4 regions of the Xanthocytophaga agilis genome follow, and region 2 is predicted to be linked to each of the others. Evidence: riboswitches for the same ligand, from Rfam matches in the RefSeq annotation. Region 2 holds a riboswitch; each other region holds the start of a gene.

Region 1 (7,590 bases), on a different contig from region 2:
CAAAGGTAGGGAAAATTTTTGGGAGTTAAACAGATAAAAATAACGAACTCTCAAAAAGTGAAAGATTTACCAAACTTTATCAGAATAATCATAAAAGAAGCTGGTAAAAGCCGATTACTACATAGATTCTTGAAATGAATTACCTATACATACTATAAGTATATCTCACAAGACATAATATATCTTTTAAATAAAAAGCAGACAGAGGGAATAAGCGACAAAAAATAATATTTGTCCATACAAAGCATTTATTTTGCACTTCTAAAAAATACTGCTTACAAAACCTTTATGACAGATAGTATTCAGCGTGCCTACGAAATTTTAAAAACAGGTGGAGTTGTTCTTTCTCCTACTGATACAGTATGGAGTATTCTTTGTGATGCCCGTAATGACGCGGCTGTTAAACGAGTCCATGAATTAAAAAAGCGAGAAACACCTAAACCTCTGGTGGCTATGATTTCACAAATAGGCTGGCTCCCTGAATATATGAATAAAGTGCCGGATATAGCCTGGGATCTGGTTGAATTTTCAGAACGTCCATTAACTGTGGTTTACTCCAATGGAAAAAATGTATCTTCCGATGTGTTAGCATCAGATCGAAGTATTGCGATTCGCTTAGTCAAAGACAATGATTTTCTGGTGAAGCTTATCGGAAAGTTTAATCGTGCGATTGTTTCAACTTCTGCAAATCGCCCTAATCAGTTTATTCCCAGAACACTAGATGATGTAGATCCTGAAATTGTCAAAGGCGTAGACTATGTTGTCCCAATGGATCAAAGCACCAAAAATGATTATCAGCTGGCCAATATACTCCGGTTGGAAGTCAATGGTGAAATTAAGTTTATCCGGAAATAGTAAGGGTTCAGGTATGATACCTGAACCTATCTTTCTTACTTTCCACTTATTTTTATAGAATTCATAACCTCTTTCGCAATAGGTTGCCAGCGTTCTTTTACCTGAACAGGACAATTGAAGGCCATAACATTCACTTTATTACGAATCGTTGTATATACAATATAAGAATATTGGCGTGTAACACCCTTATTAGCTGAATTAGGATCCTCATCACGCAATTCTGCGGTGTATTCCAAAACGACAAAATCCCGTTCATTAATCTGGACAACTCCTTCCTGAATAAAATCAACTTTAGTAAAGTTAGACCGGATTCCCGATTTAAAAAAGTCTTTCAACATTGCCAGATCCTGTTGCCTTCCAGGTGTAGTTGTTTGATTAAAAGAGAAATCAGCTACCCGGTCAGCACTTGAAAAACTAGCAGTTGGCTTTCGTGCTACAAAATATTTGGCGGCAATTTCATCATCTGTCATTGGATGAAAATCTTCAGGTAGCGAAACTGTAATTTGTTCTGTTAGCTTTGTCTTCTTTAGTTTAGGCACACCCTGAAAACCTATTCCCCAAGCCGTTAAAACCAATAAGAAAATCTTAAGTTGAAATCCCATAGCATTTTTAGAATAATGATGACCACAAAATAAGTGCAAAATCTGATCCCATCTCATTTTTTAAATTCTAATTGGGACATGTCTTTTTATAAAACATGAATTGTCCTCAAAACCTATACTAGGTTGATAAATGATTTTGCCATAGCTGAAGGTTTCATAAACAAATTTTGCAAATCTAAAAAACGCTTTCTACTTTTGTAACCCTGCAAGTCAATTACCCTCAACAAGTAATTGGTTTATACAGAAGACGGGAGAGAATAGGCTCGAAGAACGTCTGGCAACCTACCCTCAATGGCAAGGTGCTAAATCCTACCTAAGCTGATTAGGAAATATAAATCAAAAAATCATGCTTCTTAAAAAATCAATTTCAGGCCATTTGTGCATGACTGTGTTATTGCAACACATTCTACCAGCATTTTTTTGTGTATTGAGTTTCTTTCCTTTCCGAATGCGCTCTAGTTTGCGATGTGTGCAAAATTGTAGCGGAGTCGCATTACTCTACTAGTTTTATATACTTTAAGGAGATTTATTTGGAATTCCCTCTAAAAAAGCTGTATTTTCAAGAATCCAAATTTCAATCTTATTTAACAACCTCAAACACACCTAGTTATGTCTCAATTACGTTTCGAAACCCTACAACTGCATGCAGGTCAGGAAGTTGACCCTACTACACAATCACGTGCAGTGCCTCTTTACCAAACCACCTCCTACCAGTTCAAAGATTCTACACATGGTGCAAATCTGTTTGCCTTAAAAGAGTTTGGCAACATTTACACACGTATTATGAATCCTACTCAGGACGTTTTTGAGAAGCGGATTGCAGCATTGGAGGGAGGGGTTGCAGCACTGGCTGTAGCTTCAGGACACGCAGCACAATTTATTGCATTAAATAACATTCTCAATGTTGGTGACAACTTTGTCACTTCTCCGTTTTTATATGGAGGAAGCTGGAATCAGTTTAAAGTTTCATTTAAAAGGCTTGGTGTAGAAGCTCGCTTTGCCAAAGACAATGAACCAGCCAGCTTCGAACAATTAATCGATGAAAAAACCAAGGCTATTTATCTGGAAACGATTGGAAATCCTGGTTTGAATGTAGCAGACTTCGATGCCATTGCAGCCTTAGCCAAAAAGTATGATCTACCTGTAATCGTTGACAATACATTTGGTATTGGCGGTTATCTTTTCCGTCCATTGGAACATGGAGCCCATGTTGTTGTAGAATCAGCAACCAAATGGATTGGAGGTCATGGTACCAGTATTGGTGGGGTAATAATTGATGGTGGTAATTACAATTGGGGCAATGGAAAATACCCTCAGTTTACTGAACCTTCAGAGGGATACCACGGATTAAAGTTCTGGGAAATTTTTGGAGAAGGTAATCCTATTGGACTTCCTAATATCGCCTTCATTATCCGCTGCCGGGTAGAAGGTTTACGTGATTGGGGTCCAGCCATTAGTCCGTTTAACTCATTCCTATTCCTTCAAGGATTAGAAACCCTTTCTTTACGTGCAGATCGTCATGTGGAGAACGCACTGAAACTGGCCCAATGGCTGGAGGCACATGATCAGGTAGAAAGTGTAAACTATCCTGGTCTGCCAAGCAGCCCACATTATACACTGGCTCAAAAGTATCTGAAACGTGGAGCAGGATCAATTCTGACGTTCAACATCAAAGGAGGCAAAGATGAAGCTGAGAAATTTGTTAACAGCTTAAAGCTAACTAGCCATTTGGCCAATGTAGGAGATGCCAAGACGCTTATTATCCATCCAGCCTCAACAACTCATTCTCAATTGAATGAAACAGAACAACGCAGTGCCGGTGTAGAGCCTACATTACTGCGGGTGTCAGTAGGTCTGGAACATATTGAAGATATTAAAGCCGATTTTGAACAGGCATTTGTTAAAATTCACGAAGATAGCGCAGTATTAAATTAATATAAAAGGGTTTCATGGCTAAAATAACTAGCCATGAAACCAATCTTTTCATCCCTAATTATTAATTGAATTTGAATCTTTTACAATTCAGTTACGAACAAGAATTTACATTAGAGTCTGGAGAAACTTTAGCACGGTTCAATCTGGTGTATGGAACATCCGGCACACTAAATGAAACAAAAGATAATGTGATCTGGGTTTGTCATGCATTGACAGGAAATGCAAGTGCAGATGATTGGTGGTCAGGAATGATTGGAGAAGGTAAATTCTACAATCCTGATGAGCATTTTATTATATGTGCCAACATCATTGGTTCACATTATGGATCAACAGGGCCATTTTCATGGAATAACAAAACCGATGATCGATACTATCACGACTTTCCGTTTGTGACTATCCGGGATATGGTCAATGCCATGGAACTACTTCGTATTCACTTAGGCATTACAAAAATCCACACCTGTATTGGCGGCTCACTTGGTGGGCAACAGGCTATGGAATGGGCAATTCTGCAGCCTACTCTCATTGACAACCTGATTCTGATAGCCACCAATGCCTACCATTCAGCATGGGGAATAGCTTTCAATGAGTCACAACGTATGGCAATCGAAACAGATCCAACCTGGAAAGAAAAACGTCCGGATGCAGGTATCCAGGGAATGAAAACAGCCAGATCTATTGCCTTACTGTCTTATCGCCATTACGAAACATACACTCAGAAACAAACGTCACCTGATAAAAACAAACAGGATGATTTTCCTGCATCGTCTTATCAACGATACCAGGGTGAGAAATTGGCAAAACGATTTAATGCATTCAGCTATTGGGTATTGTCCAAAGCAATGGATTCACACAATGTAGGGCGTGGGCGTGGAGGAGTAGAAGCAGCACTACGGGTGATCCGATCCAAAACACTTGTCATAGGTATATCTACAGATATTTTATTTCCTGTATCAGAACAAAAATACTTGGCACAAACTATACCGAATGCGCAATACACAGAGATAGAATCCATTTATGGACATGATGGTTTTTTAGTAGAGTTTGAGATTTTGAGTCAGATACTAAAACAATTTTATATCTCCTCTGACATTCCGAAAGATATACCAGTAGAAAAAGAGTGAGATTTTTATTCATATAGACATATAAGTAAGACGTTACATGAGCAAGAAATTACGCATCGGTTTATTTGGCTTTGGCGTGGTAGGTCAAGGCCTTTACGACATTTTTACACATACAACAGATTTTAATGCCGAGATTGTCAAAATCTGTGTAAAAAACCCTCACAAATCCCGTCCATTACCCGCAGATCGATTTACATTCGATCCGGATGATATCTTGGGAGACCCAACTATCAATCTGGTTGTTGAAATGATCAACAACACAGAAGATGCGTATATCATTGCCAAAACAGCCCTTCAGAATGGAAAAACCGTTGTTTCTGCCAGCAAAAAAATGATTGCAGAAAATCTGGAAGAACTGGTTGCCTTACAAAATCAATACAACACACCAATTCTTTACGAAGCAGCAGTGTGTGGTAGTATTCCTATTATTCGAAACCTGGAAGAGTATTATGATAACGAGCTGCTCTACTCTGTAAGTGGTATTGTCAACGGTACTTCCAATTATATTCTCTCAAAAATATTTCAGGAAAATTTGAGTTACGAAACAGCCCTTCGTCAGGCTCAGGAAGCAGGTTTTGCAGAAACTGATCCTACTGCAGATGTAGGTGGTTTCGATGCATTGAATAAACTTTGTCTGCTGGTTACACACTCCTATGGAATTTTTGTAAAACCAGAAGAACTATTTAACTATGGCATACAATCATTGTCTAAACATGACATTCAGTTTGCAAAAGAAAAGGGATTAAAAATCAAGCTCGTAGCTCAGACCCGCAAATTGACAGATGATACCATTACTGCATTTGTTATGCCTCAATTCATTGCACCTAATGATTATCTGTATAGTGTAGAAAATGAATACAATGGTGTAGCTGTAGAAGCTGCATTTGCAGACAAACAATTTTTTATGGGCAAAGGAGCTGGAGGACATCCTACAGGTTCCGCTGTTCTTTCTGATATTTCAGCCTGTCGCTATGATTATCAGTATGAGTATAAGAAACATCAACATACCCGGATACATTATACCAATGATGTTATCCTGGAAGTATATGTGCGTTACTATCAGGAAGCTGTGCTGGATGTTATTCCTTTTTTACAAATTCATGAAAAATACAGCAGTCATAATTTCCATTATATCATTGGTGACATTAATCTTTCTGACCTTATACTAATTAAGAGCGACTTAGCTACTCAAGATCTGTTTATTGCTAATACGGGCAAAAAAACAACAGCTTCCAAGCCTTTGACAGCCCCAATATTTGTCAGTGACCAAAAATATATTTAGAAATCCACCCTATCAGAAAAAACTCTCAACTTTTTTATAAATAGTTGAGAGTTTTTTGTTTACAAAGACTTCCATTCCTTCATTAAAGACAAAGAAATTACCAATTCTGAGCTTTCACTTTTCAGTGTTCTTCGGCATACCCCACATTTGCCTAACCACTTCTATTAGTAAACAGGATTTATAAAATGTCTCTTCATGTTTTAACAGGCGAACCTGGTTAAGGTTATCCTATATATAGACAAACAAGAGGCGAAATAAGCTATGGAGGAAAGTTACGAGTTATGGCCTTCGCATCGTATATAAGAGAGAACCAATTCATAAAAGCATTTGCTAAGACATACACTCAAAGTATGGCAACTATATTTATGTTGCATAGGGTCTTTCCTGTCATATACCCACGTCTTACCCCAAACGAAGATCTTAAAATATCACCTGACTATCTTATCCAGGTAATAGAACTTCTTTTAAAAAGGGGATATACATTCATCTCAGTGGATGAGTTGTACGAAATATTAATTTCTTCAAGAAGATATAAGAAGCTTATTGTATTTACACTGGATGATGGCTATAAGGACAATCTTACTCAGGCCCTTCCTGTTTTCGAGTCCTTCAATATACCATTTATCGTGTATATTACCAATTGCTTTCCTGATCAAACTGCAAACTTATGGTGGTATACCCTGGAAGAAATTGTCCAGACTAATACCTCTGTTCATCTATCCAATGATTTACAGTTTGCCTGCTACACTCCAGAAGAGAAATGGGAGACGTTTACAAAGATTCGGGAGCTTATTCTGGAGAATAAAATAGATTGCAAAGAATTAGATCCATTCTCCCAATCCGCCTCTATACAAACACTATGTATGAATTGGGAAGAAGTACAACAATTGAGTAAGCATCCTTTGGTTACCATTGGTGCACATACTCTCAACCATCCTGTATTAAAAAATCTTTCTCTGACAGAGGCTACCTATGAGATATCTGCATCCAGAGATGCACTGGAAGGAGCAATACATAAAAAGATAGATCATTTTGCTTATCCATTCGGGGAATTTCAGCAAGCAGGTCACAGAGAATTCAGTTTAGTACAGGAACTTGGTTTTAAAACAGCAGTTACCACCCGATCCGGTCACATATTTCCGCAGCATCAGCATCATCTTACAGCCTTACCACGTATCTATTTGTATGAAAATGGCTTCAAGCTAGATGAGCTTATGTTCAATAATGTATTCTGGTCTAATAAATTTAAACAAGTTGTTACGATATGAATATCCTGCATGTTTCCTATTCTGACTATGAAGGTGGAGCTGATAAGGCGGCATTACGAATATGCAAGGCCCAACGTAGCATTGGTATAAATGCACAGATGCTGGTTATCAAGAAAGTAACGGACCTTCCTTTCGTTCATTCAGCTATACCTAAATGGAGACTGCCAGAGTTTAAGATCAAAGACAGATTAGCGCAAACATTGTTAAGAATGCAGCCTAACACTAATCCCATGCTGCACTCACTTAATTTGTTCCCTGGTTTTATTCACCACACCATTAATAAATCCAAGGCCGATATTGTGAATCTGCACTGGATTGCCAAAGAGATGATCAGTGTCTCAGAAATTGGTAAAATTCACAAACCCATTGTCTGGACACTTCACGACTCCTGGGCATTTTGTGGAACGGAACACCATCCCAATGGATTAGAGGATGATGGATTTGCCAAAGGGTATGCAAACACCAACCATTTTCTGGATTTCAACAGATGGAACTTAGCCCATAAGATACAAGCATGGAGAAAA
Region 2 (7,590 bases):
ATCTTTAATTACAGGTTTTGCACTAATCGCATTGTTTTTCTTTACCAATGAACTAAAGGCGCAAACAACACCTATAAATAAAGACAAGATTGAAGACAAAATAGATCGGGCAGAAGATGTAGCAGATCGGAAAGAAAACAGAGCCGACAGACGTGAAAATCGTGCAGATCGTAGAGAAGACAAAAGAGATAAAAGAGAGGATGTACGTGATGCCAAACACAATGGAGGCAAACTTGACAAATTAGAAGATAAAGTAGACAAAGCAGAGGATCGCAAAGATCGTAGAGAAGACGTACGAGACAGAGCGGAAAACAGAAGAGATCGCAGAGAAAATGTACGTGACAGAAAAGAAGATAGGAAAGACGGTAAAAACTAAGCGTTTGTTTAGTTGTAGTTGCCAGTGAAAGGAACCGCAATCTGAGTAACTGACAGTAGCAAAAGTCCATGATTGTTAGTCATGGACTTTTCTTACTTCAAGAATTCACAAACTTATAACATTTTACATTTTCTCACCAAAAGCCAGATCACCAGCATCACCCAGTCCAGGTACAATATAATATTTGTGATTCAGGCTTTCATCCAGTGCCCCAATCCAGAATTTTGCTTCAGGGAAATATTGTTGCACATAACTTACACCTTCATGAGTAGCAATAGCAGATACCAGATGCACCGAGGCAGGCTTCCCAAATGTACGTAATGAAGTCAGTGTCCTGATCACAGATTTACCAGTTGCCAACATAGGATCTATCAGAATCAACACTTTTCCCTCAAGATCAGGCATGGCCGTATACTGCATTTCAATATCAAACGAATAGTCATCGTTAGGTTTTCCGCGATATGCTCCTATAAATGCACTTTCTGCTTTATCAAATACATTGACAAACCCCTGATACATGGGCAATCCAGCCCGAAGGATAGTTCCCAGAACCGGTTGCTGTTCTAATAGTAATGTTTCAGATACTCCCAGAGGAGTTTGAATCTGAGCAGTTTCATAAGTCAACGACTTGGAGACCTCATATGCCAGCATCTCGCCTAATCTTTCCATATTGCGCCGAAAACGCATTCTGTCTTTTTGAATATCAATATCCCGAAGTTCAGCAATAAAGTGATTAGCAATGGAAGGGGTCTCTGACAATACAAACATGAGTAGTAGATTATATAGTGCAAAATATTCAGTCGGATATACTTGCTATACAATATCCATGGCTTTTACCTCAACACAGCAAAAATATCTCTATTCTGATATAAGAGGTTTCAGAATAACAGGTAAAAGGCGGATAAAGCTATCTTGCCGAAATATAACCATAAAAAAAATGCAAGGTCAATGACTTTGCATTTTTTTGATCAAGCATGAAGAAATCTATTTGTCTTGTCAGATCTGTAATACCTTATCTAGCAGGATAGGGTCGGTCTGCACGAATATTTCTATGTGGATGAGAAGGCGGCTGCTGTATCCATTGTATTAAAGTCCTGCGCATTGAGAAAAGTAAAAACGCTGTCCATGATAAAAATCCCAAAAGTGCAATTACCCATGTATCTTCAATCATCACAAGACGAATCATAATACCCCAGAAACACACCAATAGAATAATCAAAAACACACGAACTTTGCCTGAATTATTTTTTGCTTTCATAGTTATTTTACCAAATCTTCGAAAATCCTTTTTTTCCCTTCATTCATTCTTATCATACTACATTGGTAAAATACCCGCTCCAAATTGTAACCAACAAAGTTAAAATAGACTCAAAGAAAATTCAGATACAAAAACCAGTAGGTTTTAATGAGGGTCTAGCCTAAAAAGTAAACAGGATTCCATGATTTTTTTAATTTTTTTTCAAAATTTGGGTTACATTTAACTAAGCACTATTTACAAACTTATACCCGACACAATGAAAATCGGTAAACGATATTCGGATGAGGAAATTATACAGCTAGTCAAGTTCGGAAGAAATCTTGAACAACCTATTAGTTATTTATATACGGAGCACTTTGAGAATCTAACTAACTTCATTAGAAAGAATAAAGGGAGTCAGCAAGATGCCGAAGATATTTTTCAGGAAACGATCATCACTTTTGTTGATCTCGTAGAACGTGAAAAATTCAGAGGAGAGTCAAGTATCAAGACTTTTTTATATGCCATTGCCCGCAATATATGGCTTAATGAACTTAAAAAAAGAGACCGTATGTTTATCCGTGATACAGAATCATACGAACCCCAGTCTAAAGAGTCAGAAGATTTACAGGAAGCACTGATCAAAAACGAGTCTAAGCAGAAGGTATTAGAATTAATAGAGCAGCTAGGTGAAACATGTAAAAAGATTTTAGTCTACTACTATTACGAAAACCTTTCTATGAAAGAAATCTACGAACGTATGCATTATGAAAGTGAACAAGTAGTTCGTAATCAGAAGTACAAGTGCATGAAGAAGCTAATTGATTGGATTGATACGAATCCGGGTATGAAAAACACAGTTAAAGAACTACTGGCATATGGAACTGAATAACACACAACAAGAACGCTGGGAATACATAGATGCATACCTGCGTAATGAACTCAATACCGGAGAGAAAGCCAAGTTTGAAGACCAACTCTCAATTAACTCTTCTTTACAGGAAGAAGTAACATCAATACGTACAGCCAGCACGTTGATTCGCAGCTATGGACAACGTGAAGAATTAAAAGAAATCCATAAGAAAATGGTAAGCTTACAGAAAAAGAATCAGGATACATCTACACAAAATATACGCTTTTATTTACGAATAGCAGCTATTATTGTGTTCCTTATCGTTGCCTGGTCAGCTATTGGTTTTATGTCACTGACTCCCAATAGCCTGTATAGCGATGACTTTAGTAGTTTTACCTCCGATGCAGTTCGTGGCGAAGCAGGCCCCAAACATCCCAAAACAGAATATCTTATTCACACAGAGTACGCTAATGCTAACTATGTGCGTGTAGTAGAATTATATAAGGGAAGCAAAGAGAAAGGTCTTACAGAAACGTTTCTTGCAGGCAATGCATACCTTGCCATAAATCAAGCCTCTGCTGCAATCTATTGTTTTAAGCAAGTTCTATATCTATCTGCAAAAGAAAACACATATGATTATTATCAGGAAGCTGAATATTACCTAGCATGGTCGTATTTAAAAAACAATCAGCTTGATGATGCGATTAAGCTTTTCGACAAGATTTATCGTAGTGAGTTCCATGTACACAATGGCGATGTAGATTCATGGTTCTACTGGAAACTGAAACTCCTCCAGTGGAAAAGACGATAAGACCTTATTATCAAAAAGTAAAAGCCCGTTTGTAAAGAAGAATAAACGGGCTTTTACTTTTTTATACTCTTAACTTTTTTATTTTCTCATAGAGTCCTTGTATAATCCCATCAATCAGACCTATTTCAGGCACTTTGATCAGATCAGCATTGGCACACTGCATTACATATAAATATATTTCTGCTGCAGGTACAATAACATCCGCCCGATCAGGGTTCAAACGTAGTTTATTGATCCGATCTTCTACAGAATGCCGCATTACAAAATCATGAATGGTTGCAATATCGTCCCGACTTACCATTCCACTTACACTCTGTTGTGTGAACTGGTAAAGTTTAGCCATCTCATAAATTTTACTGATATTCCCTCCTGTTCCTACAGCATAGATAGGCTCTGAAAGCCCTCTAAGTTCTTCTTCCAACCATTCTTTCATGGACTTCCATTGACGCGCAGCTTTTTTAGGCTCTTCCAGTAATCGTACTGAGCCAATCTTGAAAGACCGGGCTGCAATTTTTTTCTGATTTACATATACATTCAATTCAGTACTCCCTCCTCCTACATCAATGTGCACATAAGTAGCTGTATCCAATTCACGTACTACTACATTATTGACCAACTCAGCCTCCTGATTGCCTGTGATGACTTGAATACGCATATTCAGTTTTTCCTGAATCCGCTTTACAATATCGGGTCCGTTTTCTGCTTCACGCATAGCAGATGTAGCACAAAGACGAAACTGATCTACTTCATGCAATTCAAACAACAACTTACAGGCATGTATAAACTTGGTCAGATTTGCTTCGCGCTGAGGACCAATTACGCCAGAATGAAAAACATCTTTCCCTAATTGAAGTGGAAATCGAATGTACTCTACCTGTTTAAAAGACACTTTATCTCCATCATATAATACCAGACTGATTTGCATACGGGCAGCATTTGACCCTATATCGATGGCACCTAATTTCATAAATAAAAAAAATGAAGGATGTTTAAAATGTAACAACATGTATCCACACTATTCTTTGCCATCTATCAGAACAAAAATAGCACCTTTGTTTTGGATACATTCCCATAGATAGTTCTTATTCCTGTGGATACCATGATTTTTTTGTATAAATGAATCACTATGTATCTATTTTTTATCTTCCTTTTAATTATATACCTTTGTACACAAATGCTTATCCAGAAAGACGGAGGGAATGGACCCAATGATGTCTTGGCAACCGTTTTTCGTTTCAGATATCTTACTACTACCAGAATTGCATCTCTGAAACGTAAAAAAAGGTGCTACTTTCCACCCCAGAACAAACTATTTTTTGGGGAAAGATAAGGAAGAAGCCTCATTTGCAACCCATCAAATGATCCTCCTCTCTGGAACTGCATACGTATAGGCGCTAAAAATAACTGGAATGAGATATCTCTTTTTCCTATTCTTTGCATATTATGTAACTGGTCAATGCTTTGGCCAGGCCACAGCCGTTTATCGAAATCTGGTAATGGAAGGAGGCGGTATTCGGGGTATAGCCTATAGTGGTGCTATTAAGGAACCGGAGCAGAGGGGTATACTGGATTCGATTACTCGGGTAGGTGGCACATCAGCGGGAGCTATACAGGCCGCTCTTCTGGCTGTAGGATATTCGGCAGATGAAATCAGACAACTCATCTATGCTATGCCTGTAAAAAAAATGAACGATGGCCGTTTCGTATTTATAGGTGATAGTAATAGCCTTGTTAAATATTATAACTGGTACAGGAGTGAAAAGTTTACAAAATGGCTGGAAGAACAACTAAAGGCCAAAACAGGACTTGACAATATTACACTGGACCAGCTACATACTATGGCAGGCCCAAACGGTATGAGGGATTTATATGTCACAGGCACCAATCTTACCCAACAAAAGGTCGAAGCGTTGTCATACGAAATCTATCCAGCCATGAAAGTATCAGATGCAGTTCGTATTTCCATGTCGATACCTCTGTATTTTAAAGCCATGTTTATAGATTCTCTTGGTAATACTATAGCAAAACCTGCGCCTGGCCAGAAGGTAAACGTGATGGTAGATGGAGGTATTTTAGCTAATTATCCTATTGACCTTTTTGATCAGAACAAGTATTTATACAGGCCACAATCTGGACTTGCTTTGGATGCCTATATACTCAATTCTAAAACACTAGGTTTGCGTCTGGATAGAGAAGAGCAAATACCCTATGATAATCAGCAGAAAGGACTCGCCCCCTATGAGATTTACAATTTTAAGAGTTATATGTCTGCCTTTTACACTAACGATTGGATTCCTACATAAGAAATAACCTCTACCAATATACTAAGAATATATACCATACATCGACATTAACATATACCTATACCTACATGACTGACATTCGCGATATTCTCAAGCAACGTATCCTCATACTTGATGGAGCCATGGGAACCATGATTCAACGGTATCATCTGACAGAAGAAGACTACAGAGGAGAACGCTTTAAGGATTTCCCCCATGATTTGAAAGGTAACAATGACCTATTATCTATTACACAACCAGCAATCATCAAGGAAATCCATACCAAATATCTGGAAGCAGGAGCGGATATCATTGAAACTAATACCTTCTCGGGTACTTCTATCGCAATGGCAGACTACCATATGGAAGATCTGGTATATGAATTAAACTATGAGTCGGCTAAAGTAGCGAAAGAAGCTGTTATAGAATTTAATGCAAAATACCCTGAAAAGCCTCGCTTTGTAGCAGGTGCTATGGGGCCAACCAACCGTACGGCATCGTTGTCGCCAGATGTTAACAATCCTGGCTATCGTGCTATTACGTTTGATCAACTGGTTGACGCTTATTATGAACAGGTACGCGGACTTGTTGATGGTGGAGCGGATATACTATTGGTAGAAACCATTTTTGATACGCTTAATGCTAAAGCAGCTTTATTTGCCATTGATTTATTCTTTGTCAATAACAAAGATAAGCAGCCTTTGCCTATCATGGTTTCCGGAACCATCACAGATGCATCCGGACGTACTCTATCCGGGCAGACAACGGAAGCATTCTTAACTTCTGTATCACATCTGCCGTTGCTTTCTGTAGGACTTAACTGTGCACTAGGTGCAGACTTAATGCGTCCGTATGTCCAAACATTAGCAAAAGAATCTCCTTTCTTTACCTCTGCATACCCTAATGCAGGACTCCCCAATGAATTTGGAGAATATGATCAATCTCCGGATGAGATGGCAGCCATTGTAGAAGGGTTTCTGTCAGATAGCTTTGTCAATATAATAGGTGGTTGCTGTGGTACTACGCCTGATCATATTCAGGCTATTGCAAAAGTAGCAGCCAACTATCAGCCACGTCCTCTTCCTCAGTTTGACAAGACAATGAAACTGTCAGGTCTGGAGCCATTAAGGGTAACCAAAGAAACTAACTTCATCAATGTTGGGGAACGAACCAATGTAACAGGTTCAAAAGCATTTGCACGACTTATTAAAACAGGGGATTATGAAGCAGCCCTGAGTGTAGCACGTCAGCAGGTAGAAGGTGGAGCCCAGGTCATAGATATTAATATGGATGAAGGGATGCTTGATTCTGTAGAAGTGATGACCACTTTTCTGAATCTGATAGCAGCCGAACCTGATATTTCCCGTGTTCCAATCATGATAGACTCTTCCAAATGGGAGGTTATTGAAGCAGGATTGAAATGTGTACAGGGCAAAGCGATTGTAAATTCTATCTCTCTAAAAGAAGGAGAAGAAAAATTCAAAGACTATGCACATAAGATACTGCGTTATGGCGCAGCGACTGTAGTAATGGCTTTTGATGAACAGGGACAGGCAGATTCCTATGAACGCAGGATTCAGATTTGTGAAAGAGCATACAACATTCTCGTAAAAGAAGTAGGCTTCCCACCTGAAGATATCATCTTTGACCCTAATATTCTGACAGTTGCAACAGGTATTGAAGAACACAACAACTATGCGGTTGATTTTTTTAATGCAACCAAATGGATAAAAGAAAACCTTCCTTATGCAAAAGTATCAGGTGGGGTATCCAATATATCGTTTAGTTTCAGAGGTAATGACCATGTACGTGAAGCTATGCACTCTGCTTTCCTGTACCATGGAATTAAGGCTGGAATGGATATGGGCATTGTCAATGCTGGTCAGCTGGCAGTATATGATGACATTCCTAAAGATTTACTGGAACTCGTAGAGGATGTGTTGCTTAACCGCCGTCAGGATGCAACAGAAAGACTAATCGCATTTGCAGAAACAGTAAAAGCTCAAGGCAAGGAAAAAGTTGAAGACCTTG
Region 3 (7,590 bases), on a different contig from region 2:
CCAAAGGATTATGGGCTGGTATGGCTGCTCACTCGATACAGCCATTGTCTCATATGACAACTTCTGCCATTGGACTGGTCCTGATGACAGCTGGACATTTGTATGGATGGCCTCTACCCAAAGGTGGGTCCCAATCGATTGCCAATGCGCTGGCTTCGTATTTTGTTTCGCTGGGTGGTAAGATAGAAACCGATCAGTGGATACATTCTCTAAAGCAACTCCCTTCCAGTCGGGCCATTCTTTTTGATCTGACCCCCAGACAACTACTTAAAATTGCCGGAGATCAGTTTTCCCCACTGTACCGCTGGCAACTTAACAATTATAAATATGGCATGGGCGTATTTAAAGTAGATTGGGCGTTGGATGGTCCTGTTCCTTTTAAAGCGACAGAGTGCAAACAGGCAGGAACCCTTCATCTGGGGAACACTTTTCAGGAAATAGCCCTATCTGAGAAAGAGATATGGAGCGGCAAACATCCAAAAGCTCCTTTTGTGTTACTAGCTCAACAAAGTGCTTTCGACCCTTCACGTGCACCAGAAGGAAAGCAAACCCTATGGGGCTATTGCCATGTACCTCATGGTTCCACAGTAGATATGACCAATGCAATTGAGGATCAGGTTGAGCGTTTTGCCCCTGGTTTCAAAGACCGTATTCTAGCCCGGCATACTATGAATACGATACAAATGGAATCGTACAATCCAAATTATATAGGTGGAGACATTAATGGTGGAGTGATTGATTTGACTCAATTATATACACGGCCCGCTTTGCGTCTTTCTCCCTATAAAACATCAGCCAAAGGCATTTATATCTGCTCTTCTTCAACGCCTCCTGGTGGAGGCGTACATGGTATGTGTGGATATTATGCGGCCAAAAGAGCTCTGAAAGATATCTTTAAAACACCTATTATGCCTCTAAAGCCTTTTTTGAATTAAAATACATTTATAAAAATATAGCTAACCTGATTTCGATGTCTCGAGTTACTCAAACCCTTCCTGAAAAAACACGATTTATCTTTACCGAAGACTGGACGGTAGTCGTACTTGGTATAACCATTATTGCTTTAGCGTTGGCAGGATTGCCTTTGCCTGTTCCTACAACCTCCTGTCAAAAATGGTATTATCAAACCCATGAAGGCAGGAGGATATGCTGATAGGAGTGCTGATATTGCTTATGCTTTGTTACAAGGAAGAATCCATATTGTTACTCCAGTCTTTCTCCTTGCTCACTTTATAGAGGAGTTACATATGAGCTAAAAGCTATTCCCAATTTGGGACATGTATAAGCCCAATCAGATTAATCAATTCAAGCTAATCGATCTTGTTAAGCAAATGATGACTAAGATTTGAGGAATGGGACACAATTGAGGCTTGAATAATATAATTATACATTCTGTATCTTTATTTGAAGTCAAAGAAAGGTTCGTTTATTTACCAGTTATATTCCATGATATGAAAATACAACTGACAAAAAATGCTAAAATAGGTTTGAAAGAAAAAATGGTTAAAGTAAGCAGGCTGCTACTGACAATCTGGGGCGGAATTTCACTGATAGGAGTAATAGTTATTGGTTGTTATGTAATATACTCAATGACTTTGGGCAACAGAGACGTAGAAGGTAAGGCAACTAAATCAGACGTGAGATTTGTATTAAACTGGTGTGGACTTGGCGACGAGAGGATTGAAAAAGTCTTGAATAGCTATAATTCCGCACATTCATTCACCGGCGACCATCTTGACGTTTATGAAATAAAAATAACGAATATAACGGTTGACGAACTAACTAAATGAAATGACAGTAGATCAAGAAATTGGTATCGGATGGACAGCCTCCCAACTGTTTAGATCAAGCGGTAACTTTTGTTGGTAATTGTCAACATAAGACACCATGGTTTCCGACAGTAGAAAAACTAAGGGCAGAAGACTTCTATGTTTACCCTCAGAGTATTTATTGTTATGGTGTTACTCCTTCAGCAGCAGAACTTATTTTCGTTAACCCAAAAGAGAAAAAGGTTTATTATATTAGTACAAAAATGTAGCGATAGAACTATAATGACCCAAAACTTGATTTTTTTGCTCCAAAACCCACTCTTTATAGATACTTGAAGTGTTAGAGACAATACCAGAATATGCGGTTACTATTACTAATTTTATTAGCAAATACGATCTTTTTTGGGTGTAACTCTTCCGTAAGCTTTCTTAGATTCGAAAAGATATTATTGGTCTTATTGATTCAGACCTTTTTATTTATAGTATTTGACATAGGAATATACTTCTTGCACTATCACAAAGATGTATTCTTTGACTATTTTCTTTTAACCTAAAAGTTGAAAAATATATAAATACATAATCTCTACAGAAAAAGTAGAGAAATGATTTGGAAATCACAAATTAGTCTCTACATTTGCATCATCTTACTAATTAAGCACCACCATTAATTAGTTAATTTATACAGAGGAAGGGAGAGAACAGGCTCGCAGAACTTCCAGCAACTTTCTGACCACCCGGAAACAGTGCTACATCCTGACCATTTTGGTAAAGATAAATTAACAAGACGATGAAACAACTCCTATTCTCAACATTTGTAAGACGTCTATTGCACACAACAGGGATGTACTATTTCTTAGTTGAGCCTATGGATTATACTATAACAAGCTACTATGAAGATAGTGGTTGTTGACAGAAATTTCTCTCTGCTATTATTTGTAATCACAAACATGTACTGTCTGCCGAACTGCCTTTGTTGGTAGGGTGGAAATGCTTTGTCTTTACAATCGAAAAATAAGTAACCAATCAACAACTACCTATAACCAATTGCTTCCAGAACCCTGGATTGAGAGATATTCACGGCTACTGCAAGTTTTATCTTTTGATTTACCACTAAACCAACAGTAATTATGAAACGTATTTCCTTTTTATTCCTTGCTATTGTCGCTTCTGTTTTAGTATCCTTTATCGGAAACAAAACGTCTAAGGGACAAACAACTCTGAAAGTAGACACACAAGCCAGTAAATTAGTTTGGACTGGTAAGAAATTTACTGGTCAGCATACAGGCAACATTGCATTGACCAGTGGCAATCTGATTGTAACAGATGGTAAGCTAAAAGGTGGAACTTTTGAAATTGATACACGAACAATCACTGTTACCGATATTACAGATAGTGAGCAAAACGCCAAACTGGTAAAACATTTAAAAGGCGATGACTTTTTTGGTGTAGAGAAGTTCCCAAAAGCTACTCTGACAATCACTTCTGCTACCCCAAAAGGAGGAGATGCCTATGACCTTTCCGGAAAGCTAACCATTAAAGGTGTAACTAACACAGTTAACTTCCCAGCTGTTGCGAAGATCGAAAAAGATAAAGCTACAGCAACTGCCAAGATAGTAGTAAACCGAACCAAATACGATATCAAGTATGGCTCTAAGTCTTTCTTCCCCAATATTGGAGATAAGTTTATCTACGACGATTTTGAACTGGATGTAAACATTGTTGCTACCGGACAATCTACTGCTACTGCAAAAGCGAAATAAAACAGATTTTAGCCTCTAAAGTAAAGTGTAAAAGTATAATTATAGTTAAAGTGTGAATGTAAGAAAGGGAATTAACCAATCTGATTTGGCTTTGGGTTCTGCCATTGCCTGCCCAAAGTCCAATCTTTCCTACCTTTCACAAAATACAGCAACCATACAACTCTATACAGTATTGATGAAATTTTACTTCTTACTAGTGTTACTGATTTCCTCTACCGCATTGGCTCAGCGTGTGAGACAGGAAGAGCATCATGCTCATTCGGGTGGAGGAGATCATAATCATCTGGCACATATACAGGCTTATCGGCAGGAAACTGTATATGTTCATAATCTTCCTGCCCCGCAATTACTCAAAGGAATTGGATCTTCTAATCTCAAAATAAAAACGTCTTCTGCACAGGCACAGGCTTATTTTAGTCAGGGGGTTGCTTTATTGCACTGCTTCTGGGATTTTGAAGCCTATCGTGCATTTAAAGAAGCTATTCGGCTTGATTCTGTTGCTCTTATGCCTTACTGGGGTTTATACAGTGCCATTGGTGCTATTGAAGGAGATGACTTTACAGCCGATAAATTATTAGCCGTTCAACAATTGAAAAAGCTAAAAGAAACAGCTTCTGAACATGAGAAGCTATACGCAGACGCAATACTGGCAAGAGATGAAGAACAAGATGGGAGTAAAAAAGAATATCAGAAGAAGCTGGAACTGATCATTCACAAATATCCGAAAGACATAGATGCCAAGTTATTTCTGGCATTAAGCAAAATGGGAGGGTACGATGCGGCTATGAATCCCCATGAAGGACAACTATATGCTGAATACCTTTTGCGTGATCTGCTGAAAAATTACCCTGAAAATGCTGCTGCTCATCACTACTGGATACATCTGATGGAAAACTGCTGTCCGGAACAGGCACTGGAGAGTTCTGCCAAGTTACCCAATTTGGCACCTGCCTCAGGACATATGGTGCATATGCCAGGGCATGTGTATTATAAGTTGGGTGACTACAAAAAAGCGTATGATGCCTTTGCTGCTTCGCTGGCTGTCGACTCTGCATATATGAAAGAGCAGGGAATTGCGGAAGTAGACGCCTGGAATTATATTCATAACATCAACTATCTTTTATCTAACTGTGCCGAAGATGGACGGTATGCAACGGCACTGTTATATGCAGAAAAGTTGAAAAGCATGCCTGCTACTAAAGAACGCAAACGAAAATATGAAGGCCGTTTCTTTTATCAGGGGGTAATTGCACCTGCCAAGATGGAACTGTGCTTTGGATTTTACAAGAAGGCTGCAGATCGTCTGGCTGCTATTCGGCTCGATCAGGATAGCTTATATACAACCAAAGCCATAGCCTACAAAGATGCTCTATATTACTTTGCTTCAGGAATGCATGCGGTAAAAAGCAACAAAATCGCTGATGCCAGAAAGTATGCAGATGCATTGGATGCTTCGTTATGGCGCAATAGTCACCAATTGCATTCTGATGATATTATCAATATCCGTAGGCTAAATGACCTGAATGTGGCTTCTCTTGAATTGCAGGGTGTAATTAAAAGTGCAGAAAATAACTATAATGAGGCTGTTGCCTTACTGGAAAAAGCAAAACAGAAAGAGGATGACCTGGGATATAGCGAACCTCCGTCTTATGCACGTCCGGTATTGATCAGTCTGGCCGAAACACATCTGAAAGCTCGTCAGTATGATAAGGCTATTAATGCTTACGAACAACTACTCGAAAGACATCCTAATACAGCCAATGGACTATGGGGATTATACAAAGTCTACAAACAAAAAGGTGATTCAGTAAATACCAAAAAATATGCTGCATTGCTTGCACAGGTAGTGCAATATGGTGACAAAACACTATATCCTTTATAAGCAAGACCATTCCCGACCATACAATGAAACCTGAAAGAATCTGTACACTTCTGATAACCCTTTTTCTGAGTTTATACGCATTTGCACAACCCACAAAAGTAATTGTAAGAGCCAAAGCAAAAGATGCCAAATTTATTGGAACAGGCATAGGAGGAGCCTATATTATTATTCGAAGCGATCTGACTGGAGAAGTGCTGGCAAAAGGATTAACAACGGGTGCATCGGGAAACACGGACTTGATTATGAAGACTCCCTATACTCGTAATCTTCCTCTCACCGATGAAAAGACAGCCAAATTTGAGACATTGATCGATATCAAAGAACCAACATTTGTGACTATTGAAGCTATTGCGCCTGTAAATCGTAAATCTGCGGCTGTAACCGCTAGTACACAACTATGGCTTATACCCGGAAAAGCAATAGATGGGGAAGGAGTTGTATTAGAGATTCCAGGTTTTATTCTGGACATTCTGGAACCACAGACACATCAGGTAATTCAGATTGCTTCGTTAAAAAATAACCAGGTGAAAATCAGGATTAATCTTGTAATGATGTGTGGCTGTGTGATCAACAAAGGAGGTATATGGAATGCAGATAACATTGATGTAAAAGCTTTGGTGAAGAAAGACAGTACTCCTCAGAATGAAGTGGTACTGAAAAGTATTCAGGATAATATTTTCGAGGGATTGCTTCCTGTGTCAGACAAAGGTAGTTATGAGATACAGGTTTATGCCTATGACAAAGTAACCAAAAACACAGGGGTAGATAAGATCAACTTTGTCATTCAATAGATGTAAAGTCCGTTAGAGCCACCAGACAACAATATACTTATCATTCAACCTAAACAAGACTAGAACCATGAATGTATCAAAAAGTTATTTACCCTTCGTTTTACTTTCGCTGATTCTTGTTGCATTCAAAGGAGAGGCCCCTTATGAAGCAGAAATTAAAGAATGGCATCAGAAGCGTATTGAGAGTTTGAAGAAAGAAGACGGATGGCTGAATTTAGCTGGATTATACTGGCTGGAAGAAGGCGAAAATACATTTGGTGGAGATGCTTCTAACGCTGTGGTATTTCCTAAGGATCGTAGCAACGCCTTTTTAGGAAAATTTATTCTGAAAGAAGGCAAGGTAACACTAATCGCCAACAAAGATGCTCAGATTTTTGAAGGAGAACAGCCTATAAGCGAACAACAAATATTTCCTTCTGAAAGTCCGAGAGTATTGAAGCATAAGTCACTGCGCTGGTTTGTGATTCAGCGTGGAAACAAATATGCTGTGCGATTACGCGACCTGGAAAGCCCGACTTTAAAGAATTTTAAAGGAATCGATACCTACCCTGTTGATCAGAAATGGAAACTAAAAGCGAAATTTGTACCTACTGCCGGTAAGAAGATATCAATTGTAGATATAACAGGCAGAACATATGAGCAGGAATCTCCTGGCCAGCTGGTATTTACAGTTCAGGGCAAAGAATATACCCTGGATGCTGTCGGTACAAAAGAACGTCTGCACTTTATCTTTGCAGATAAGACCAATGGAGATGAGACTTATGGCGGAGGCCGTTTTCTGGACGCTCCCGGCCCTGATGCAGATGGATATACCTGGCTTGATTTTAATAAAGCCTACAATCCTCCCTGTGCATTTTCTCCCTATGCTACCTGTCCGACTCCTCCCAAACAAAACAGGCTGACAGCTTCTATTCTGGCTGGTGAGAAAACCTACGGGGACCATCATTAACAACTACTTCATCCACCAACACTGTGCTTGTGTAACCAATTTCTGTTTCTATACAGAAATTGGTACTGGCACAGGATAAATCCCCAATAACCTTTATCGATTTGATTTTTCCGTCTGAAATTCAGATGGCGGGTCTTGCTTTATCTATACCTAACCCTTTTATGAAAAAAACATATACACACATTCGCTGGTTAGCAGCCTCAGATCGTACCAGAATAGTAGTAAGTGCATTAGGGAGCTTATTGCTTCTTACCCATTCTGCAGCAGCCAAATCCGCTACATTGACAGAAAAGTCTTCTATACACACAAGTCTTATCTATTCTGTGCTGGCAGATCATACAATAACCGGAAGCATAAAAGATAAACAAACCGGAGATCCATTACCTGGAGTATCTGTAGTAATTAAAGGGACTACTCAGGGAACTGTATCAGACAAAGA
Region 4 (7,590 bases), 130 kb from region 2:
TCAGAAATAAAATTGATAGTGGTTTTTAGTTTGATTTTCTCACAGATAATTTTATGTTACTATATTCTGACAAACAATTTGTCAGACTTTCAACTTTCAAAGAAACGTGCAATTGTTCACATCCACAATATAATGCATAGAAATTCGCATTTTTATCAATTCAATAGGAACTATAACCAGCTATTTTACAGCGTTTAATGCTTTTAAACAATAAAACCACAGATGAGGCATCTGTGGTTTTACTAAGCGCAAAACATCCCTAAAAATAAAAAGGCCTAATTCCCTTTTTATCAGGCACTTTGTCGAATATCCCTCACTGTATAGATAGCAGTAAGGACCTCTCGAATATCATAAAGATTACTAAGATCTTCCGTATAGAAACTATGCACGACAACTTCGTTCGAGGCAATTACAAATGTAGCAGGAAATGGTACTTCTCCATTAATACCAGAAATACGTTGCCAGAAAGGATAAATAGAGGAATATACCCCAAACCGCTCTGCTACCTGATTATTCTGATCATGAATGAAGTTAAACTGTAATCCGGTCTCTTTGATAAGCTTGGATATTTCATCTGTCTCCAAAGGAGTTAGTACAAGTAGTTGTCCTCCAAGCCCTGAAATTTTTTGATGTGATCTATCTAATAAGTCCAGATGTAACTTGCTATATTCTCCCCACGCTGGAGTATAAAAGCTAATAACCAGTGGTTTGTACTCAACCAAGTCAGCAATAGATACTGTTGAATGAGAGAATAAGTGTCCAGGTAGCTGTTGCCATACACCTTGTTGACGTGATAATTCAGCTGAAGGAGCTTTTTCGCCAACTGTTAGTGGTTGAGGGATAAGAGTCTTTTCAGCAAAAAAACGTGTTGAATAATCCGCTATTGAGTTTTCAAATGCAAATTCAGGTTGAAAATCAGGAATAAAAGGAAGAGATCGGGCATTTATATGAGATTGCATATATGTCGTTTTTTAAAGTCTACAGATAAGTTTATAAATAATGTCCTTAGATATAGGACTGAAAAACAGTTCTCCGACAACTCCCTCAGATTTCCTGTTTAAAATAATGCTAGATTTAGTTGGCAATCACCAACAACAATAGCATGCATAAGAGGCAAAATAATGTAACATAAACCTCACATAAGAATTAAGATGCAACAGCAGAACCATAGATCAAACGCAGATACTGTTTTTCAAACCAAGTAAAGAAGCAGATCAGAGTTACTACAAACAGGCTACCAAATACAACTATACTTGTTGGCCCAAAATATATATAGGCAAATAATGTAGCTGTTGCCAACCGCGTATATTCCAGGTAAAAGACCCATGTCCGCTGTTCTAGAATGGCACCACAATTAATGAGTGTCAATACTATTAATAGTGCTACTCCTATCTGTAGGCTAAGTGAAATCTGATGCTCAAATAAAATAACCAGAAACAAACTAAGAAGTACACTTCCAATCTGCCATATGACATAATTTTTAAATCGTATACCACTAGCATTTACTGACTTATTAAAAAGGAATCTTTGTTCCAATTTCTCTCTTACATATTCAGGAACCAGATCAGGACCACCAAAAATGATTTTTATTTTATTGCCCCACCCTTGGGTATGTTTGACTGTATACATTAGTTCCAGTATAAAATGGAAGTGCTGCCATAAAAAGCTATGACTGTTCAATGGCTTCGTTAAACCATAATGAGGTTCTTCCTTTTCTTCAACAAAAGTCCCGAAAATCTTATCCCAGATAATAAGAACATCTCCATAGTTCTTGTCCAGATAATGCTCATCTGAAGCATGATGCACCCGATGATGAGAAGGAGTTACCAATATATATTCCAGTATTCCCAGTTTGCCAATAGTACGTGTATGAATGAAGAAAGGATATGCACCATGAATTAATAAAATACTTGTAATCATCTCTGGTGGAAACCCGATCCAGGGTAGTACAGACCAAAAAACAACCCGAACCAATGCCTGAAAAACAGTAATACGTGCAGAAACAGTATAGTTAAAATCTTCACTTTGATGATGTACTACATGTACACTCCATAATAAGCTAATTTCATGAGCCAGACGATGATACCAATACCAGACAAAATCAGTGCATAGGAACAATGCCAGCCACAATAATATGCTTGGTTTGATATCAAATAAAGCAAAGTGAGTGTGTATGTATGTATAGAAATAATAGAAAATACCAACTGTAAATAAATCTGCAAGTCTTTCAGCAATGCCAATACTTATATTGACAATAGACCTGTCAAAATGGAAATAATCTTCTTTCTGTTGTTTTCTTGCGACCCAATATTCTAATGCTGTAAACAATAAGAAAATGGGAATTGCAAATGCCAGATAATTTAATTTCATAGTAAACAAGACCTTTATTGAAATATAAGTGGATAATCTTCTTTCAGTTTTTAATACCCTGGCAACAGCCTGAGAATAAGAAGAATACATTTACCACCATATATTTTTTATTCTATTTAGCCATTGCTCAGGGTATTTAAAACAGATCTTTTCATCTCACTTTACAAAAATACATAATTCCTATAGATTTTATAGAGATTATCATAAAAAATTTTCACTTTTTATATAAAGCACTAAAAAACAATCACTTAACCGCACCAGCATACTGTAATACATTTTGGGGTTCATAAATATTTGATAAAACCTTAACCAAGTAATCCACTTCTGCCAAGGTATTGTATTTACTAAATGAGAAGCGAATATTCTCTAGTTCCAGATTACGCCCCAACTGTCTAAGTACATGTGAACCATGCTCTACCAGATTTGAACAAGCACTTCCTCCTGATACATATATTCCTTTTTCATTCAGTATATCTACCAAAGCTCTATCACCTAAAGCAGGAAACCCGATATTAACAATAGAGGGAAGGCTCTTATCCTGTTGATCGCTATCTCCATTAAAGGTAAGTTGAGGAAATACTTCCTTCAATCTTCGGATAAGATAACCTTTTAATTTTTGCAGATATTTCTGTGTGTCATCCAGGTTCTCATAGGCAAGTGATAAGGCGGTTGACAAACCTACAATACCAGCAACATTTTCAGTACCCGCTCTCAAACTTTTTTCCTGAGAGCCACCATGTATCAATGGTTGCAAATGGATCTGTTTATTTACATAGAGAAAACCAATTCCTTTGGGCCCATGAAACTTATGGGCTGAACCAACTAAAAAATGAACAGGGACCTTTGATAGATTTAACTGCCTTTTCCCTAATGTCTGAACCGTATCAGAATGAAAAACAGCTTTATAGGTGCGACATATATTTCCAATTTCTTCTATTTCATTCAGATTCCCAATTTCATTATTTCCGTGCATCAGACTTACAAAGGATGCTGGATTCTTTTGTAATAAGTATTGAAGGTGCCCAAGATTAACTCTACCCCATGCATCTGTCTCAACCAGACTAACTCTTATCTGATAATTCTTCCGATAAAAATCCAGGCTTTTTAACACTGAATCATGTTCTAAAGGGCTTGTTATAAAATGCCGGAAACGTAACGTGTGAATACTCCCTGCCAATGCCAGATTATTTGCTTCTGTGGCTCCAGATGTAAAGAAAATCTCTTCAGGTGAAGCATGTAACAGAGTAGCGATTGTATTCCTGGCTGATTCTACTGCGTCTTTAGCCCGTCTTCCATATTGATGTGTTGATGAAGGATTACCATGATGCTTACCTAAGTAAGGTAACATAGCTTCTAATACCTGCGAATCTAAAGGTGTTGTAGCTGCATTATCGAAGTATATTTCCATAAAGTTGTACTAAAGAATAATAAGTGAAAAGATATGGAACAGACATAATAGAACTTTCTCTTCATAAGAGTTAGTATGTTCAGGCTATCTAAACATAGATATAGTGTCTGAGTAGAGGTCTAACCTCTTGTGTTGTTAATGTGATACAGAAAAAATGTATCTATCTCAGTAGCAACACATTCGTCCGCAGGTAGAGTAATAAGTTGTTTTTAGCATACGATTGTTAATTTATATTTACCTATTCGGTCAGGATGTAGCACTGTTTCCGGGTGGTCAGAAAGTTGCTGGAAGTTCTGCGAGCCTGTTCTCTCCCTTCCTCTGTATAAATTAACTAATTAATGGTGGTATTAATTAGCAGGATTATGTCACAAATATATAGTCAGTTTATAACATAACAAACAATTTGTCTACTTTTTTTATAGACATTACAGAATTAGTTTATTCCATTTTAATATTCACTCATAACTCACTCATTATCAAATGCAAAAAAGCTTTATAGTAGAAACTATAAAGCTTTCCAATTAATTATATTAATCAACATTGAATCATATATATTAATTTCCCATCTGAGTTAGTAGAGTATCCTTTGCTTCATTTTCGTTTTTAGCCAACAACGCAGCTTTCTCTACAACATCCTTTACAGAAGCTACCATCTTGGGCATTTGTTGATTTATTTGTGTCCTTATATCTTTCCAAACCAGATCATACCAAGGTTTCTCTACTGCATTAATCTTATAGGGAAAGCTAGGAGTCATCAGAATGGTATGAAATCGTATCTTTCCTTCATGTCTAAAATTTGTTATCTGATAACGAAAACCATCTTCTATAGCCACAAACTTAAAGTCAAACAAAATAAAACCTTTAGTAACTTCACTTGCTGCGTGTACATTACTATTATAGACCAGATAAGATGTTCCCTTTATTTCTCCTGCTCCTCTATCAGATTCTCGTATGGTTTCTTTAGGCATATATTCTTGCTGCCAGGAAGATAATTGTTTGTAAATCTCCTCTTTTTCTAGCTTATCTACCTTAATCTCTCCTGAAAACATCATTAACTCAGCGTGTTGAGCAATGCTTATTACACAGCTAATTAAAGCAATACCAATTGTCAGTACTAGTTTTTTCATAGTTAAAATATAATATGATTCACTCTTGTCTATTCCTGTAGACAAATATCTCACAAATTGTAAGAAGTTGTAGTTAACTAGTAATTGGACTATACGTGATAGGTGCATTATAACTATCTAAACATCTAATAATCGGTATAAAAATCCTGCTTTTACTATCTTTCTTATCGATTAACGTAAAAGTTTTTCCGATGAGACTGTTCTTTTTAGTACAATAAACATGTTTTATACCAGATAACTTTATCATATTAAAGGTTAAAAATACCAATACAACACTCTGTATATCAATTAATTAAAACTAAGCATACTCTATATACCCGAAAAAAGGATAAATTCTCATTAGTAAAACTTCATTCGTTTATATGAATTAGCTTACACTACCAGCCGCTGAGTTTTAGAAAAACTTACATATATAAAAAACAAGTATAAGTACTTAATCATCGCTTCATGTAAACAAACAGTTTAAGTAAATCGCTTTTTATGGCAACCAAAGACAAATTATTTTGTTAATAAAGTTATTACGATGAGTGAAGTTGTTAATTCAACGAGGTATCCATATTTTCTGTATTTTTATGGCTTTGTTGAACCGTGTCTTATTGAATATTTGTGAGTGTATGTACGATCGTTATTCCTTTAGTCTTCCAAAAGAAAAAATTATACGTCGTTTTGAGATAAAGGTCCCAGGAACCATAGAACCTCAATACAATATTTCTCCGGGAAATACTATATCTGTTATTACTGATCTGCAGCCTAAACAGTTGACAAAAGCGATATGGGGTATTTCAGAGAACAGAAAAACACCAATCCACAAGGTATTTATCAAACAGGATACTCAAAAGACAACTCCTCAAACAACCCAGTTACTCACACAACGTTGCATTATCCTTGCGGATGGATTTTATCTCTGGAAAAAAGTCTCCTATAAAAGTCGTATTCCTTACCGTATTACACTTAAGTGGAATATACCATTTGCCTTTGCAGGTGTATGGCAATATGACTCACAAAACAACAACCAGATCTCATGTGCCATGATTACCACAGATGCCAATGAACTAATTGCTCCTATCTCTACCAAAATACCTCTTATCCTTCCGCTTGAACAGGAAAAGGCCTGGTTAAAAACAGAGACTACACTACAAGAAATACTTCCTCTTATTAAACCCTATTCTAGTGATCAGCTCCGTTTGTTCCCTGTTTCGGGCCAGATTAATCAACTAGATCTTAATACGCTTGAAGTTACACTTCCATCTCAGCCAACAGATCAATTTGGTAATTATGTATTGTTTGAATAGGATTTTTTCTCTGGCAATACAACTTATGCCTGAAGCACCAGATTTATTTTTCTATTTATATCTGATTAACAAATAGTTATTCCAAACAATATTTGCCACTCCTTCTGTCTCGAAACTATATCAAAACTATTCTGGTTTTCACTCAGAATACCACTGATAAAGCATGCATCCCGATTATTTGAAACAAGAAGCGGTAGAATTTATTACCCAGACATATACAGAACTCGCAATAACAGCAAATCTCAATACACGACTTAACCAGGTGGTTGATGATATAAATACCACAGGCACTTATATCCATACATTTGAGGAGTTGGAGTATGGTGCCAAATTAGCCTGGCGGAATAGCAACCGATGCATTGGCCGGCTATATTGGAAATCACTTAAGGTTCGAGATATGAGGCATCTGCAACATGAACACGATATATTTACTGCTTTACTTGATCATCTTGATTATGCTACTAATGATGGTAATATCCGTTCTGTAATCAGCATCTTTCCTCCCAAACACCCTTCACAAGAAGCAGGTATTCGTATACTCAACCACCAATTAATCCGATATGCAGGATATTATAGAATGGATACCCATACATATATCGGTGATCCGGCTCAACATGCTTTCACAAAAAAATGCCTACAGTTAGGCTGGCAAAGTTCACAAACCCCTTTTGATGTTTTACCTATAATCATACAACTACCCTATCAGCAACCATGTATGTTTACTATCCCACAGGAAAAAATAAAGGAGGTTCAAATCTCCCATCCTGATTACAAATGGTTTACAGATATGCATCTTCGCTGGTATGCCGTACCTGTTGTATCAAATATGAAGTTGGAAATGGGAGGAATCGAATATACAGCAGCTCCTTTTAATGGTTGGTATATGGGAACCGAAATAGGAGCTCGCAATCTGGGTGACACACAACGATATAACCTTTTACCTACAATAGCTCAGAAAATGGGGCTGGATACTTCTTCCAATCATACTTTATGGAAAGATCGTGCACTAATCGAACTTAATATTGCTATATTACACTCTTATCAAAAAGCTGGAGTCAAAATAGTAGACCATCATACAGCATCAGATCAATTTATGACACATAATGATCTGGAACAAAAAAATCAGCGTGAAGTATTTGCAGATTGGGATTGGATTGTTCCTCCTATTTCAGGATCTACAACTGAAGTTTTTCATGCTACATGGAAAACTTCAGTTCGTAAACCGAATTTTTTCTATCAGGAAGACTCTCAGTCTCCCGAAATCAAAACTTGTCAATGGAAATCAGTTTAACAATCTTCTCTGTCTAACCATTACTATCCACTAAATATACTATTAGTGATCCTTATTTTTTCCGGGATAAAAACAGGTTTACTTCACCAAAATTTCCCTCTG

The links. A riboswitch is a leader RNA that binds a small molecule or an ion and turns the genes downstream of it on or off. The one in region 2 is predicted to bind S-adenosylmethionine.
Region 1: it holds a riboswitch for S-adenosylmethionine, as region 2 does, so the genes downstream of both, QNI22_RS07080 (O-acetylhomoserine aminocarboxypropyltransferase/cysteine synthase family protein) here and QNI22_RS24585 (patatin-like phospholipase family protein) in region 2, are expected to answer to the same signal.
Region 3: it holds a riboswitch for S-adenosylmethionine, as region 2 does, so the genes downstream of both, QNI22_RS36360 (YceI family protein) here and QNI22_RS24585 (patatin-like phospholipase family protein) in region 2, are expected to answer to the same signal.
Region 4: it holds a riboswitch for S-adenosylmethionine, as region 2 does, so the genes downstream of both, QNI22_RS24050 (cysteine desulfurase family protein) here and QNI22_RS24585 (patatin-like phospholipase family protein) in region 2, are expected to answer to the same signal.

What each region holds. Positions count from the first base shown of each region.
Region 1 covers NZ_JASJOU010000002.1:102,333-109,922, forward strand. The annotation lists gene QNI22_RS07070 (L-threonylcarbamoyladenylate synthase) at 289-855, shown strand; gene QNI22_RS07075 (hypothetical protein) at 891-1,457, opposite strand; SAM riboswitch class I at 1,691-1,795, shown strand; gene QNI22_RS07080 (O-acetylhomoserine aminocarboxypropyltransferase/cysteine synthase family protein) at 2,067-3,392, shown strand; gene QNI22_RS07085 (homoserine O-acetyltransferase family protein) at 3,464-4,516, shown strand; gene QNI22_RS07090 (homoserine dehydrogenase) at 4,554-5,798, shown strand; gene QNI22_RS07095 (polysaccharide deacetylase family protein) at 6,149-7,066, shown strand; gene QNI22_RS07100 (glycosyltransferase) at 7,063-7,590, shown strand, end outside.
Region 2 covers NZ_JASJOU010000009.1:345,502-353,091, forward strand. The annotation lists gene QNI22_RS24555 (hypothetical protein) at 1-376, shown strand, start outside; gene upp (uracil phosphoribosyltransferase) at 500-1,144, opposite strand; gene QNI22_RS24565 (hypothetical protein) at 1,389-1,634, opposite strand; gene QNI22_RS24570 (RNA polymerase sigma factor) at 1,891-2,505, shown strand; gene QNI22_RS24575 (tetratricopeptide repeat protein) at 2,492-3,277, shown strand; gene QNI22_RS24580 (Ppx/GppA phosphatase family protein) at 3,339-4,244, opposite strand; SAM riboswitch class I at 4,453-4,610, shown strand; gene QNI22_RS24585 (patatin-like phospholipase family protein) at 4,687-5,580, shown strand; gene metH (methionine synthase) at 5,649-7,590, shown strand, end outside.
Region 3 covers NZ_JASJOU010000021.1:19,139-26,728, reverse strand. The annotation lists gene QNI22_RS36375 (phytoene desaturase family protein) at 1-935, shown strand, start outside; gene QNI22_RS36370 (hypothetical protein) at 971-1,153, shown strand; gene QNI22_RS36365 (hypothetical protein) at 1,452-1,790, shown strand; SAM riboswitch class I at 2,444-2,547, shown strand; gene QNI22_RS36360 (YceI family protein) at 2,897-3,529, shown strand; gene QNI22_RS36355 (tetratricopeptide repeat protein) at 3,582-5,411, shown strand; gene QNI22_RS36350 (hypothetical protein) at 5,435-6,202, shown strand; gene QNI22_RS36345 (DUF1684 domain-containing protein) at 6,270-7,151, shown strand; gene QNI22_RS36340 (SusC/RagA family TonB-linked outer membrane protein) at 7,313-7,590, shown strand, end outside.
Region 4 covers NZ_JASJOU010000009.1:220,269-227,858, forward strand. The annotation lists gene QNI22_RS24040 (redoxin domain-containing protein) at 291-959, opposite strand; gene QNI22_RS24045 (sterol desaturase family protein) at 1,147-2,370, opposite strand; gene QNI22_RS24050 (cysteine desulfurase family protein) at 2,615-3,778, opposite strand; SAM riboswitch class I at 4,004-4,107, opposite strand; gene QNI22_RS24055 (DUF4468 domain-containing protein) at 4,333-4,905, opposite strand; gene QNI22_RS24060 (SOS response-associated peptidase) at 5,520-6,197, shown strand; gene QNI22_RS24065 (nitric oxide synthase oxygenase) at 6,361-7,488, shown strand.